DNA from 3 places in the Methylobacterium sp. WL1 genome. Region 1 is predicted to be linked to each of the others. Evidence: predicted binding sites of a transcription regulator. Region 1 holds the regulator's gene; each other region holds the start of a gene.
What was found. The regulator PhoB, encoded in region 1, activates phosphate uptake and scavenging genes when phosphate is short. The targets are predictions, from matches to a motif close to TGTCATNNANCTGTCAT.
Positions count from the first base shown of each region.

Region 1 (4,205 bases):
CGGGCGGTTCGGTTAAGCCAATCGCGGAAGTTTCGCGGAAGAGTTGATGACCGGATCGGCACATGTTTGCGCGTCGATCTCAAGACGCGGAGCCGCGCCCGATCGGAATTCGACCGGGCGCTACTCCGAGGCATGTTGCGTTGACCTGGGAACATCGGCCTATTCCGGTTGTTTTTGTCGCGTTCCGAAATCTGCTCCGCTCCGCATCATGACGTGAACTATCCAAGGGACTGGGTACCGGGAAACGTACAACGGTATCCGTGATCGCAGCGGCGGGTTTCCGCCAGACCTCGCGGATCAAGGTTTGCGGGACGCCATCGAAGGATCCACCATGCCCGGCCATATCGTCAGTTCCTACGACACCGACCTGGATGACCTGCGTCGCTCGATTTCCGAGATGGGCGGCGTCGCCGAGAAGATGGCCGCCGAGGCGACCGATGCCCTCGTCCGCCGGGACGATACGCTCGCCCAGGCGGTGATCCTCGCCGACAAGCGCCTCGATGCGCTCCAGCGTGACATCGAAGAGCGGGCAGTGCTGCTCATCGCCCGGCGTCAGCCGCTGGCGATCGACCTGCGCGAGACCATCTCGGCAATCCGCGTGTCCGGCGATCTGGAGCGGATCGGCGACCTCGCCAAGAACGTCGCCAAGCGGGTCGTCGCGATCTCCGATCAGGCGCCTGCGCAGAAGATCGTGCTCGGCGTGCGCCACATGAGCGACCTCGCGGAAGCTCAGCTCAAGGATATCCTCGACGCCTATGCCAGCCGCGACATCAAGGCGGCCTACGATGTCTGGGAGCGGGATGGCGAGATCGATGCCCTGTACAATTCGCTGTTCCGCGAGCTCCTCACCTACATGATGGAGGATCCGCGCAACATCTCGTTCTGCACGCATCTGCTCTTCTGCGCGAAGAACGTCGAACGCATCGGCGACCACACCACCAATATCGCCGAGACGATCCATTACCTCGCCACCGGTGAGACGCTGGCGGGCGAGCGGCCGAAGAACGACGCGTCGAACTACGCGACGGTCGGGCCTGCCGCCACGGCCCCGTGACATGCGGTTCGCGGTTCCTCCGCAGCGCGCACTCCCACCTGCGGGACAAAGCCCCGGTGGGAGTGCGCGTGGGTTGAGGAATCGCGGCCCCTGCCGCACCATCGGCGCGTCCGGGCCCTCCGGCGCGGTTGATTCGATGCGTGCCGAATTCGGAACAGGTTATCGAACGTGAGCATGCAAGTCCTGATCGTCGAGGACGAGGAGGCGCTGACTACCCTGCTGCGCTACAACCTGGAGGCCGAAGGATTCCTGGTGGATTCGGCCAGTCGCGGTGACGACGCCGAACTGCTCCTGGCCGAGCGCACGCCCGATCTGGTCCTGCTCGACTGGATGCTGCCCGGCCTCTCGGGCATCGAGTTGTGCCGCCGCATCCGGGCCCGACGCGAGACCGAGCGTCTGCCGGTGATCATGCTCACCGCGCGCGGCGAGGAAGGCGACCGGGTCCGCGGGCTCGGAACCGGCGCCGACGACTACATCGTCAAGCCGTTCTCGGTGCCGGAACTGCTGGCCCGCGTTCGGGCGCTGCTGCGTCGGGCCAAGCCGGCCCACGTCGCCGACCGTCTGGCGGCGGGCGACATTGAGCTCGACCGCTCCGGCCACCGGGTCCGGCGCGCCGGCGAGGAACTCCATCTCGGGCCAACCGAATTCAGGCTGCTCGAATTCCTGATGCTGGCGCCGGGCCGGGTTTTTTCCCGTGAACAGCTCCTCGACGGGGTCTGGGGCCACGACGTCTACATCGACGAGCGCACCGTGGACGTGCATGTCGGGCGGCTGCGCAAGGCGCTCAACGCCCCCCGGCAGGCCGACCCGATCCGCACCGTGCGGGGCTCGGGATACGCCTTCGACGAGACGTTTTCCCTCGAAGCCTGAAGACCTCCAGCCCGTCGGGGCGGAACGGCGCGCCTGCCTCCTCGGTCAGCGTGCCAGCGCTGCGCTCTTACCGGAGGCGGCCGGTACCGCCTGCAAGGCCGCCAGCACCGTTCCCTCGGTGAGGATCTGCGGCAGCACCTTTGCCTCCCCAGTGCCCGTGTAGAGCAGGTACAGCGGGACGCCGCTGCGCCCATGCGCCTCCAGCAGGCGGGTGATCTCGGGGTTCTGGTTGGTCCAGTCGCCCTTCAGGTAGGTCACACCCCGATCATTCATGGCGGCCCGCACGGCCTTCGTGGACAACGAGGTCGTCTCGTTGACCGCGCATGTGATGCACCAAGCGGCGGTCATGTTCACGAAGACCGGCCGCCGCGCGTTCACCAAGGCGTCGAGACGCGCCTGCGTGAAGGGCTCGACGCCCTCTGCGGCGGCACGGGCGACGGGCACGGCCCGGTCGCGATCGAGGGTCAGGGTCAATGCCCCGACGGCGACGACCGTCAGCAGCGCGACGCCCTGGACGCCGGGTCCGACCCGCGAAGCGGCGGCGCGCCCGTGCTCCCAGGCCCAAGCCGCGAAGCCCACCAGCACGAGGCCGATCAGCCCCACCAGAAGCCCCTGCGGGCCGACCTGCTGGGCCAGGACCCAGATCAACCACGCCACCGTTGCGTAGACCGGGAAAGCCAGAACCTGCTTCAGGGTTTCCATCCAGGCGCCCGGCCGCGGCAGCGCCCGCAGCGCCGGCGGCCACAGGGTCAGCGCCAGGAAGGGCAGGGCGAGGCCCAAGCCCATGCTGGCGAACACCGCGAGCGCGACGCCGGCGCTCTGGGTCAGCGCGAAGCCCACGGCCGAGCCCATGAACGGTGCCGTGCAGGGGGTTGCCACCAGGGTCGCGAGAACGCCCGTAAAGAATGAGCCGCTGAGACCCGAGCGCCGGGCGAGCCCGTCTCCGATGGCGGTGAGCCGACCGCCGACATGGACAACCCCCGAAAGGCTCAGGCCCATGGCGAGCAGCAGATAGGCGAGCCCGGCCACCACGGCCGGCGATTGCAGCTGGAAGCCCCAGCCGATCGCGGCCCCGCCGCCCTTGAGGGCGAGCAGCAAGCCTGCAAGGCCTAGGAAGCTTGCCATCACCCCAGCCGTGTAGGCGAGGCCGTGCAGGCGCACGCGCGCCGCGCTCTCGCCGGCATGCCGGACGAGGCCGAGCACTTTGATCGACAGGACGGGAAAGACGCAGGGCATCAGGTTGAGGATCAGCCCGCCCAGAAAGGCCAGGCCCGCCGCGGTCGCCAGGGTCAGCGCGTCGAAGGCCGGGGCGACCGGTTGGGCTGCGGCGGAAGCCTCGGGTGCAGCCACTGGGACCGGTGCAACCGGCTCGTCCCCGTACGCGAAGGCCAGGCGATGCGTTTCGGCGCCGGTCGTCTCCTCCACGGTGAGCACGCCCGGCAGGGCGGCCGGTGCCGGGTCCGTCGGGGTGCTCCGCGCGAGGGTGAGGTGCAGGCCGGATGCGTCGACGCGCATCACCTGGACGGCGGCGTTGTCGATGGCGGTCTCGGAATAGGGGAAGAACGATGCAGCCTTGATAGACTCGGGCTTTAGGCCGGCCGCGGCGAAGTCGAGTTGCAGCGTGTCGCCCTGACTCGAGAGTTGCAGCGGCCAGAGCGCAGGGGCGGGCAATGCGGTGCGAGCCCGCTCGAACATGGCAGCCTGCCCGGCATCTGGCCGGGGCTCGCCCACCGGCAGGGTCAAGGCGAGGTCGGCGGAGCCCGGGACGCATTCGGTCTCGCAGACCAGGTAGGTCAGCTTGGCCTGGATCCGCACCGGATCGGCCGGGTCGAGGCTCGGCGGCGGCGTGACCGGCACGAGCAGGGTGACCTCGCCCTCGTAGCCGTAGTTCATCAGCGTCGCGATCGCGATGCGCTCGGGGGCGGGCCACCGGATCGCGCCGGCGTTGAAGCCCGCCGGCAAGGTCCAGGTCACTTCGGGGGGCAGACCGGAATCGCCCGGGTTGCGCCAGTAGACGTGCCAGCCCGGCTTCACCTGCATCCGCACCGCCAGGGTGAACGGCTGCGCCCCGGCCACCGCGATCGGCTCGGCCACGAGGCTCGACCGCACCAAGTCGGGTGGCGTGCGGAAGCCTTGCGCCGACGCGGCCGACAGGCTTGCGGTAAGGGCCAGGACAAGGAATGCGAGGCGGCGGATCATGCTGTCCCTTCGCGCGCGGGTCGGCCGCGGTTTCACCCGCGTCATCTCCGAGACGCAGGCGGGTCGTCTCGTGACGGGCCTT
Region 1 is NZ_CP042823.1:2,472,542-2,476,746, reverse strand. Features, by position in the region: gene pstB (phosphate ABC transporter ATP-binding protein PstB) at 1-16, shown strand, start outside; gene phoU (phosphate signaling complex protein PhoU) at 332-1,054, shown strand; gene phoB (phosphate regulon transcriptional regulator PhoB) at 1,229-1,924, shown strand; gene FVA80_RS12085 (protein-disulfide reductase DsbD domain-containing protein) at 1,970-4,123, opposite strand.

Region 2 (4,205 bases), 2.2 Mb from region 1:
CGGCGTGGTCCACCTCCGCGGTGCGCAGCAGCCGCTTACCGGAGGCCTTGCAGCGATGCCCCTGATGGCGCTTCAGGACGCGGACCTGCTCGTGCGGCGCGATCCAGAACTTCCAGGCGGCGACACAGGCGGCGTGCCAGGCGGCCTTACCGTTGGGAACGCCCTGCCCCCAGAGGTCGCGGTGCCAGCCGAACCGGTAGACCGGCTGGCCGCAGATGCAGCAGGCGCCGCGGCCGCGGGCGAAGGCCGGCTCGCGGAACGGGGCGGGCGGGATCCGGAAGCTCGCCGGGCGGCCGCCGGCGCCGCCCTCGCCGAGCTGCCAGGTCCAGCCCTCCGGCGTCCCCGAGCGCGCGGCCAGGGCCCGGGCCAGCCAGTCGGCCCGCAGGATGTGGTTGCGCCAGTAGCTCTCCACCGCCAGGCGCGGAGTCGGCGGGATCAGCGGCCGCGTCAGCGCGTGGTGCAGGATTGGCGCCGGGAAGATCGCGGGCAGGGCCCGCTCCAGTCGGGCCTGGGCCTTGGCGTTCTTCTGGTCACGCCAAGTGGATGTCGTGTTCGATGCCGTCATGCCCGGCCGTGCTAGCGCGCGACGCACGGGAAGGCGACGGCATCCGGGCCACAGGTTCGGGCCGGCAGACTTAAGGCAGTGTTTCCCGTGAAACATCGCCGCCGGGGCAGGAGGTCGCGCCCTCGGATGCCTACAGGTCGATCGACATCGACAGCAGGGAGGTGCGTGGGCCGCCCTGGAAGACGGTGCCGAACGCGGCGACCCCGGTCGAGTACCGCGTCCCGGTGGCGTTCAGCACATTGGCCCGGAACGTCGTCCGGCGACCGTCGAGCACCGTGGCGTGGTGCAGGCCGAGATCGAGCCGTGCCCAGTCCGGCAGCCCGGGCGTTCCGCATGAAAAAGAAGTGTTCATGCCTTTCCGGCCAGCGTTCCGCGGTCCGGCCGCGCATCCGCGCCGGCGTAATTCGCCTCCGGGGAGACCGCGATGCCCTCGAACCCCTTCACCGTGGCCGGCTCGACCGGGATCCTTGCCCTCGCCGCGCTCTGGACCTGCGCCCTTCCTTTCGCGAGCGCCCGGGCCGACCAGCCTTCGGCCAAGCTGTGCCGGGCCGCGACCTCGACGCCAGAGACCCAAACCTGCCTGCACAAGGCCCTCGAGGCGGCCGACGCGAAGCTCAACGCCGCCTACAAGAAGGCCCTGTCGGTCATCGAACAGGACGACCGCCCGCTGGACGCCAAGGCGACCTGGAAGGCCCAGTTCACGGCGGCCCAGCGCGCCTGGATCGCCTTCCGGGACGCCGATTGCGGCGATCTCACTTTCAGCGAGTGGAACAACGGCAGCGGCACCACCGGGGCGCTGTATGCCTGCAGGTACGACAAGACCGTCCAGCGGACCGAGGACATCCTGAGCCGGTACCCGCTTCAGTAGAGAGGTGGCTCCCGCCTCGGAGGCGGCGGCGGGCAACTGGTCCGACCCTTGAATGCGCGCAACCGCTGCGCACGCGAGGGACCTCGATGATCGTCGACCTGAACTGCGACATGGGCGAGGGTTTCGGCGTCTACCGCCTCGGCGACGATGCCGGGATGCTGGCGATCGCCAGTTCGGCCAACATCGCCTGCGGGTTCCACGCCGGCGACCCGCTGGTCATGCACGAGACCCTGACGCTCGCCGCCTGCGCCGGGGTCCAGGCCGGGGCGCATCCGGGCTTCCTCGATCTCTGGGGCTTCGGCCGGCGCCCGATCCACGGCGAGCGCCCGGCCGACGTCGAGAAGGCCGTGCTCTATCAGGTCGGCGCCCTCCTGGCGCTGGCCCAGGATGCCGGCTGCCCGGTGCGGCACGTGAAGACCCACGGGGCGCTGGGCAACATCGCCAACGCGGACGCGGATCTCGCCCTGGCGGTGGCCCGGGCGATCCGGACGCTGGACCGCGACCTGATCTTCGTGGTCATGCCCGGCCTCGAGACCGAGCGGGCCGGCGAGCGGCTCGGTTTGCCACTGGCGCGCGAGATCTACGCCGACCGGGCTTACGCCGAGACCGGCAACCTGGTCTCGCGCACGCGCCCGGGCGCGGTCCTGCACGATCCGGCCGAGGCGGCGGAGCGCGTGGTGCGGATGATCGAGGACCGCGCCATCACGTGCCTGTCCGGGCGACGCATCCCGGCCCGAATCGACAGCATCTGCGTCCACGGCGACACACCGGGCGCGGTCGCGATGGCCGCGCGGGTGCGGTCCGACCTGGCCGCCCTGGGGATCGCCATCAGGCCGATGGCCCAGGTGATCGGTCGCGCGATCGGCGCCTGAGTTCGCCGATTCCGTCCGGTTTCAGCCGCGATCCGCCTCACCGTCATGCAAACGTCGCAGATGGGCCAGAAAGCCACTCGCTGCTTACGAGGCTTTGAGAGGCCCTATGGATTTCCACCGTCGCTTCACGGTTCTGATGTGCGCCCCCGCCTTCGATCCGGACGACCTGGAGGGCGCGCGCGTCGCCCAGATCGTGGCGGCGGTGGAGAATCGCGGCTTCGAGGTGGTGCGGGCCCGGCGGGTCGAGGACGCGGCGATCGCCGTGCAGACCGATGCCGCCATCGGCTGCATGGTGGTCGACTGGGGCAAGCGCGGTCTCGACGGCAAGGCCGCCGCGCTCATCGACATGATGCGCAAGCGCGGCCTGGAGATGCCGATCGTCATCATGGTCCGCCGCAAGCGGCTGGAGGACATCCCGGTCGAGCTCCTGGACTTCATCGACGGCTACATCTTCCTGGCGGAAGAGACGCCGGAATTCATCGCCCGCGGCCTGGTCAGCCGGGTGACGCAATATGCCGAGACCCTGAAGACGCCGTTCTTCGGCGCGCTCGTGGACTATGCCGAGAAGGGCAACCAGCTCTGGACCTGCCCGGGGCACAACGGCGGCATCTTCTACAACCGCTCACCCATCGGCCGGATCTTCGTGGAGCACCTCGGCGAGGCGATCTTTCGCGACGACCTCGACAATTCGGTGCTCGACCTCGGCGACCTGCTGACCCACGAAGGGCCCGCGCTCAAGGCCCAGAAGGAGGCCGCCAAGATCTTCGGGGCGGAGAAGACCTACTTCGTCCTCAACGGCACCTCGGCCTCCAACAAGATCGTCCTGTCCTCGCTGGTGGCCGAGGACGACCTCGTTCTGTTCGACCGCAACAACCACAAGGCGGCCCATCACGGCGCCCTGTTCCTGGGCGGCGGCATCCCGATCTTCCTGGAGACGGACCGGAACGCCTTCGGCTTGATCGGTCCGATCTATCACGAGGCCCTGGACGAGACCCGGATCCGGGAAAAGATCCGCGCCAACCCGCTGGTCACCGACCCCGAGGCTTGGCGCCGGGAGCGGCCGTTCCGGGTCGCGGTGATCGAGCAATGCACCTATGACGGCACGATCTACGACGCGCAGGAGATCCTGGAGCGGATCGGCCACCTCTGCGACTACATCCTGTTCGACGAGGCCTGGGCGGGCTTCATGAAGTTCCACCCGCTCTTCGCGCGCCGCTTCGCCATGGGACTCACCGGCCTCGACGAGACTTCGCCGGGCATCGTCGCCACGCAATCGACCCACAAGCAGCTGGCGAGCTTCTCACAGGCCTCGCAGATCCACACCCGCGACGGCCATATCCGCGGCCAGACCCGGCGCGTGGAGCACAAGCGCCTCAACGAGAGCTTCCTGGTCCACGCCTCGACCTCGCCGTTCTACCCGCTCTTCGCCTCCCTCGATGTCGGCGCCCAGATGATGAAGGGCCGCTCGGGCATGATCCTGTGGGACGACACGATCCGGCTCGGGATCGAATGGCGCAAGAAGGTCCGGGCGATCCGTCGGGAGTTCGAGGAGAACGAGGCCGATCCACTGCGGCGCTGGTTCTTCGACCCGTTCGTGCCGGACGTGACCACCAACGCCGACGGGGCCGAGGTGCCGTGGGAGAAGGTGCCCACCGACGAGCTCGCCGCCGACCCGCGGCACTGGGAACTGAAGCCCGGTGCCCGCTGGCACGGGTTCACCCATGTGGCGCCGGGCTACGCGATCACCGACCCGAACAAGCTCACGGTGCTCACCCCGGGCTTCGACCGACGGACCGGGGCCTATGCCGACCACGGCGTGCCGGCCCCGATCGTCGCGCAGTACCTGCGCGAGAACCGGATCGTGGCCGAGAAGAACGACCTGAACTCGCTGCTCTTCCTG
Region 2 is NZ_CP042823.1:4,675,515-4,679,719, forward strand. Features, by position in the region: gene FVA80_RS22820 (hypothetical protein) at 1-565, opposite strand, end outside; gene FVA80_RS22825 (ferric siderophore receptor protein) at 696-917, opposite strand; gene FVA80_RS22830 (lysozyme inhibitor LprI family protein) at 990-1,433, shown strand; gene FVA80_RS22835 (5-oxoprolinase subunit PxpA) at 1,520-2,305, shown strand; gene FVA80_RS22840 (Orn/Lys/Arg decarboxylase N-terminal domain-containing protein) at 2,412-4,205, shown strand, end outside.
Region 2: FVA80_RS22840 (Orn/Lys/Arg decarboxylase N-terminal domain-containing protein) is a predicted target of PhoB. The motif match lies at 2,347-2,363, and genes of this name have one in related genera.

Region 3 (4,205 bases), 200 kb from region 1:
GGCCGGCGGCGCCCGCCCGCGCGGCCTCGATCGTGGCATTCAGCGCCAGGAGGTTGGTCTGCCCGGCGATCGACTTGATCATGCCGACCACCGCGTCGACCTCCCGGGCGTTCTCGGCGAGCTGCCGCATCGTCGCGTCCGTGGTCTCGGCCTGCACCGCGATCTGGCGGGCGCGCTCGGAGACCCGTCCGACCTGACCCGAGATCTCCTGGATCGCGCCGTTCATCTGCTCGGAGTTCGCCGCCACGGACGAGGCCTTCTGCCGAGCGGAATCGGCCGACTGCGTCAGCCCCTCGGCCGAATGCTGCATCTCGCGGATCGCCGAACCCACGGCATCGACGACACGGCTGACGTCGATGGACATATTCACCTGCGCGGATACGACGGCCCAGGTCAGCATCGGTCCGATGTAATTGCCCTTCCGGTCGTTGACGGCGGTGACCTGCAGATCGAGGGTCTCCGGCCCGACCTTGATCTTGGTCCGGTGCGGCAGCCGGCTCGCATCCGCCAGCATGTTACGCTGGTGACGCGGGTTCTTGTGGAACACGTCGAAGGAGTGGTCGAGCATCTCGTCGACCTTGATCGGCAGCCATTGCTCCAGCGGCCCGAGGGTCCGGCGCGAGGTCGCGTTCAGGTAGTTGATCTTGAACTCGTTGCGGGGATCGGCGGTCATCACCGCGACCGGCATGTTGTCGATCATCGACATCAGCCGATCGATATCGTTCTTCTTGGCCGAGATGTCGGCCGCGAACTTGACCACCTTCACCGGCTTGCCGCGCGCGTCGAGGACGGGGTTGTAGGTCGCCTCCAGCCAGACCTCCGTGCCGTTCTTGTCGATCCGCAGGAATTCACCGGTGACGTACTGACCGTCCTTCAGCTTCGACCAGAACTCCGTGTACTCTGGCGACTTGGCAGCCATCGGTTCGACAAAGATGCGATGATGTTTGCCTTGTACATCCGCAAGGGTGTACTTCATCAGGTGCAAAAAGTTGTGGTTGGCACTCAGGACTTGCCCGTCCATCGAGAATTCGATGATCGCCAACGACCGGTCCAGGGCGTCAAGCTTGGCCTGCGCCTCGTTATAGACGGTTCTCTTGAACATATCGGTGCCCACGCTGCTCCTGCGAGCATATGGCCGAGATTGGGTTAAATTTTATATAATTCGACAGTCTTTGAAACCGAAGCCTGCATTGAGAGCGCGTCAAATGAAATATTCAATCAAGGTAAATTGTAATAGTTGATTGGCAGAGGCTTAGATTTGTATTAAAGACAGCTTTTGCCTTTTAAGCTGACGAATATCAGAACCACCCGCGGCTTCGGAAATATACAATTGGAGCGAGAGCGCTGATCAAAATAAGCGCGAGGGCGTAGGGATATCCGTAGGCCCAGTCCAGCTCCGGCATGTGCTTGAAGTTCATGCCGTACATCGAGGCGATCAGCGTCGGCGGCACACCAACCACAGACACCACCGTCAGTACCCGGAAGACGTTGTTCTGCTCGATGTTGATGAGCCCCAATGTGGCGTCGAGGAGGAACTGAACGTTCTCGGCAAGCCGCGTCTCGAACTCGTCCAGGGAGTCGATGTCGCGCCGGATCGTCTCGAAGCGACCGTCGCCGGGCAGGCCGAGCCCTTCGCAAGCGGCCGACACGAACGGCACGATCCGCTCCAGGCCGAGCAGGCTCGCGCGGATCTTCCCGAGAACCTTCCCACGGTTGCTGATGCCGCGCAGGATCCGCCGCAGCGCCAGGTCGCGGCGGCGGGGCGGCGGGCTTTCGAGCCGACGGCGGTCGGCGCCGCGGACATCGAAGTCGAAGATCCGCGTGGACAGCGTGTCGAGTTCGGAGGCCATGTCCTCCAGGGCGTCCGCGAGGCTGTCGACCAACTCCTCCAGGATCACGAGGAAGATCTCGCTCGGCGTCACGCTGCCGTCGCCGTCGGCGATGCGCTTCTCCGACGAGTCGATCGCGCGCATGTCATGGAACCGGATCGTGACGAGGTGATCCTTCGACAGGAGGAACCCCAGCGGTTTCAACTGGGAATCACTGCGCTCGAAGGTGATCATCGGCGTCGAGAGCGACAGCCCGCCCTTCACGCGCCGCAGCCGGCTGGAGGATTCCACCTCCGACAGTGCGGCCCGGGACGGTACGCGCAGGCCGGTGGCCGCTTCCACGGCGGCGGCCTCCTCGGAACTCGGGTCGTTCAGATCGAGCCAGACGGCATTGCCGGGAATCGGGCCGCCGCGTTCAGGCGTCACCGCGCCTTCGGGTCCGTGGAGGCTCAGCATGAGGGCGCGTTATCCTAGGGGAAATAAGGGCCGATGCCGGGTCATCTCGCCGTCGCGCGCGGGTGCGACAGTCTTGACTTCGAGCCGCACGAGAGCTAACTCGCCGCCGTCATTGGCACTCGCCAAGACAGAGTGCTAACAGTCGGGCTTGGGAGCGGCCGCGCACGCCGCATCAACGCCAACTGCAGACCTGAAGCAAGAGGGCAGCTCATGAAGTTCCGTCCGCTGCACGACCGCGTGGTCGTCCGTCGCATCGAGGGCGAGGAGAAGACCAAGGGCGGCATCATCATTCCGGACACCGCCAAGGAGAAGCCGCAGGAAGGCGAGATCGTCGCCGTCGGTCCCGGCGCTCGCGACGAGCAGGGCCGCGTCAACGCGCTCGACGTGAAGGCGGGGGACCGCGTCCTGTTCGGCAAGTGGTCCGGCACCGAGGTCAAGATCGACGGTCAGGACCTCCTGATCATGAAAGAATCCGACATCATGGGCGTCGTCGCCGCCTGATCGGATCGCCCGTTCCAACCCTTTGAGGCCACCTGAGGCCTTGGGGTCCAACCCAACCACAAGAGGCAAACCATGGCAGCGAAAGACGTTCGTTTCTCCGCCGACGCCCGCGATAAGATGCTGCGCGGCGTCGATATCCTTGCCGACGCGGTGAAGGTGACGCTGGGCCCGAAGGGCCGCAACGTTGTGATCGAGAAGAGCTTCGGCGCCCCGCGCATCACCAAGGACGGCGTCACCGTCGCCAAGGAGATCGAGCTCGCCGACAAGTTCGAGAACATGGGCGCCCAGATGGTGCGCGAAGTGGCCTCGAAGACCAACGACATCGCGGGTGACGGCACCACCACCGCCACCGTGCTGGCCCAGGCCATCGTCCGCGAAGGCGCCAAGTACGTCGCCGCCGGCATCAACCCGATGGACCTGAAGCGCGGCATCGACCTCGCCACCGCCGCCGCGGTGAAGGACATCATCGCGCGCGCCAAGAAGGTCTCGACCTCCGACGAGGTCGCCCAGGTCGGCACGATCTCCGCCAACGGCGACAAGGAGATCGGCGAGATGATCGCCCACGCCATGCAGAAGGTGGGCAACGAGGGCGTGATCACGGTCGAGGAGGCCAAGACGGCCGAAACCGAGCTCGACGTCGTCGAGGGCATGCAGTTCGACCGCGGCTACCTGTCCCCGTACTTCATCACGAACGCGGAGAAGATGGTCGCCGAGCTCGAGGATCCCTACATCCTGATCCACGAGAAGAAGCTGTCGTCGCTGCAGGCGATGCTGCCGGTGCTCGAGGCCGTGGTGCAGACCGGCAAGCCGCTGCTGATCATCGCCGAGGACATCGAGGGCGAGGCGCTGGCCACCCTCGTGGTGAACAAGCTGCGCGGCGGCCTGAAGGTCGCGGCCGTGAAGGCGCCGGGCTTCGGTGACCGCCGCAAGGCGATGCTCGAGGACATCGCGATCCTGACCAAGGGCCAGATGATCGCCGAGGACCTCGGCATCAAGCTCGAGAACGTGACGCTCGACATGCTCGGCCGCGCCAAGCGGGTGCGCATCGAGAAGGAGAACACCACGATCATCGACGGCGTCGGCGAGAAGACCGACATCGAGGGCCGGATCTCGCAGATCAAGGCGCAGATCGAGGAGACCACCTCGGACTACGACCGCGAGAAGCTGCAGGAGCGCCTGGCCAAGCTCGCGGGCGGCGTCGCGGTGATCCGCGTCGGCGGCGCGACCGAGGTCGAGGTCAAGGAGAAGAAGGACCGTGTCGACGACGCCCTCAACGCCACCCGCGCGGCTGTCGAGGAAGGCATCGTCCCGGGCGGCGGCACTGCACTGCTGCGTGCCAAGAAGGCGGTCGCCGCGCTGAAGAGCGATGTTCCGGACGTCCAGGCCGGCATCAAGATCGTGCTGAAGGCGCTTGAGGCC
Region 3 is NZ_CP042823.1:2,672,034-2,676,238, forward strand. Features, by position in the region: gene FVA80_RS12965 (PAS domain-containing methyl-accepting chemotaxis protein) at 1-1,102, opposite strand, end outside; gene FVA80_RS12970 (CorA family divalent cation transporter) at 1,299-2,285, opposite strand; gene groES (co-chaperone GroES) at 2,496-2,786, shown strand; gene groL (chaperonin GroEL) at 2,859-4,205, shown strand, end outside.
Region 3: FVA80_RS12970 (CorA family divalent cation transporter) is a predicted target of PhoB. The motif match lies at 2,325-2,341, and genes of this name have one in related genera.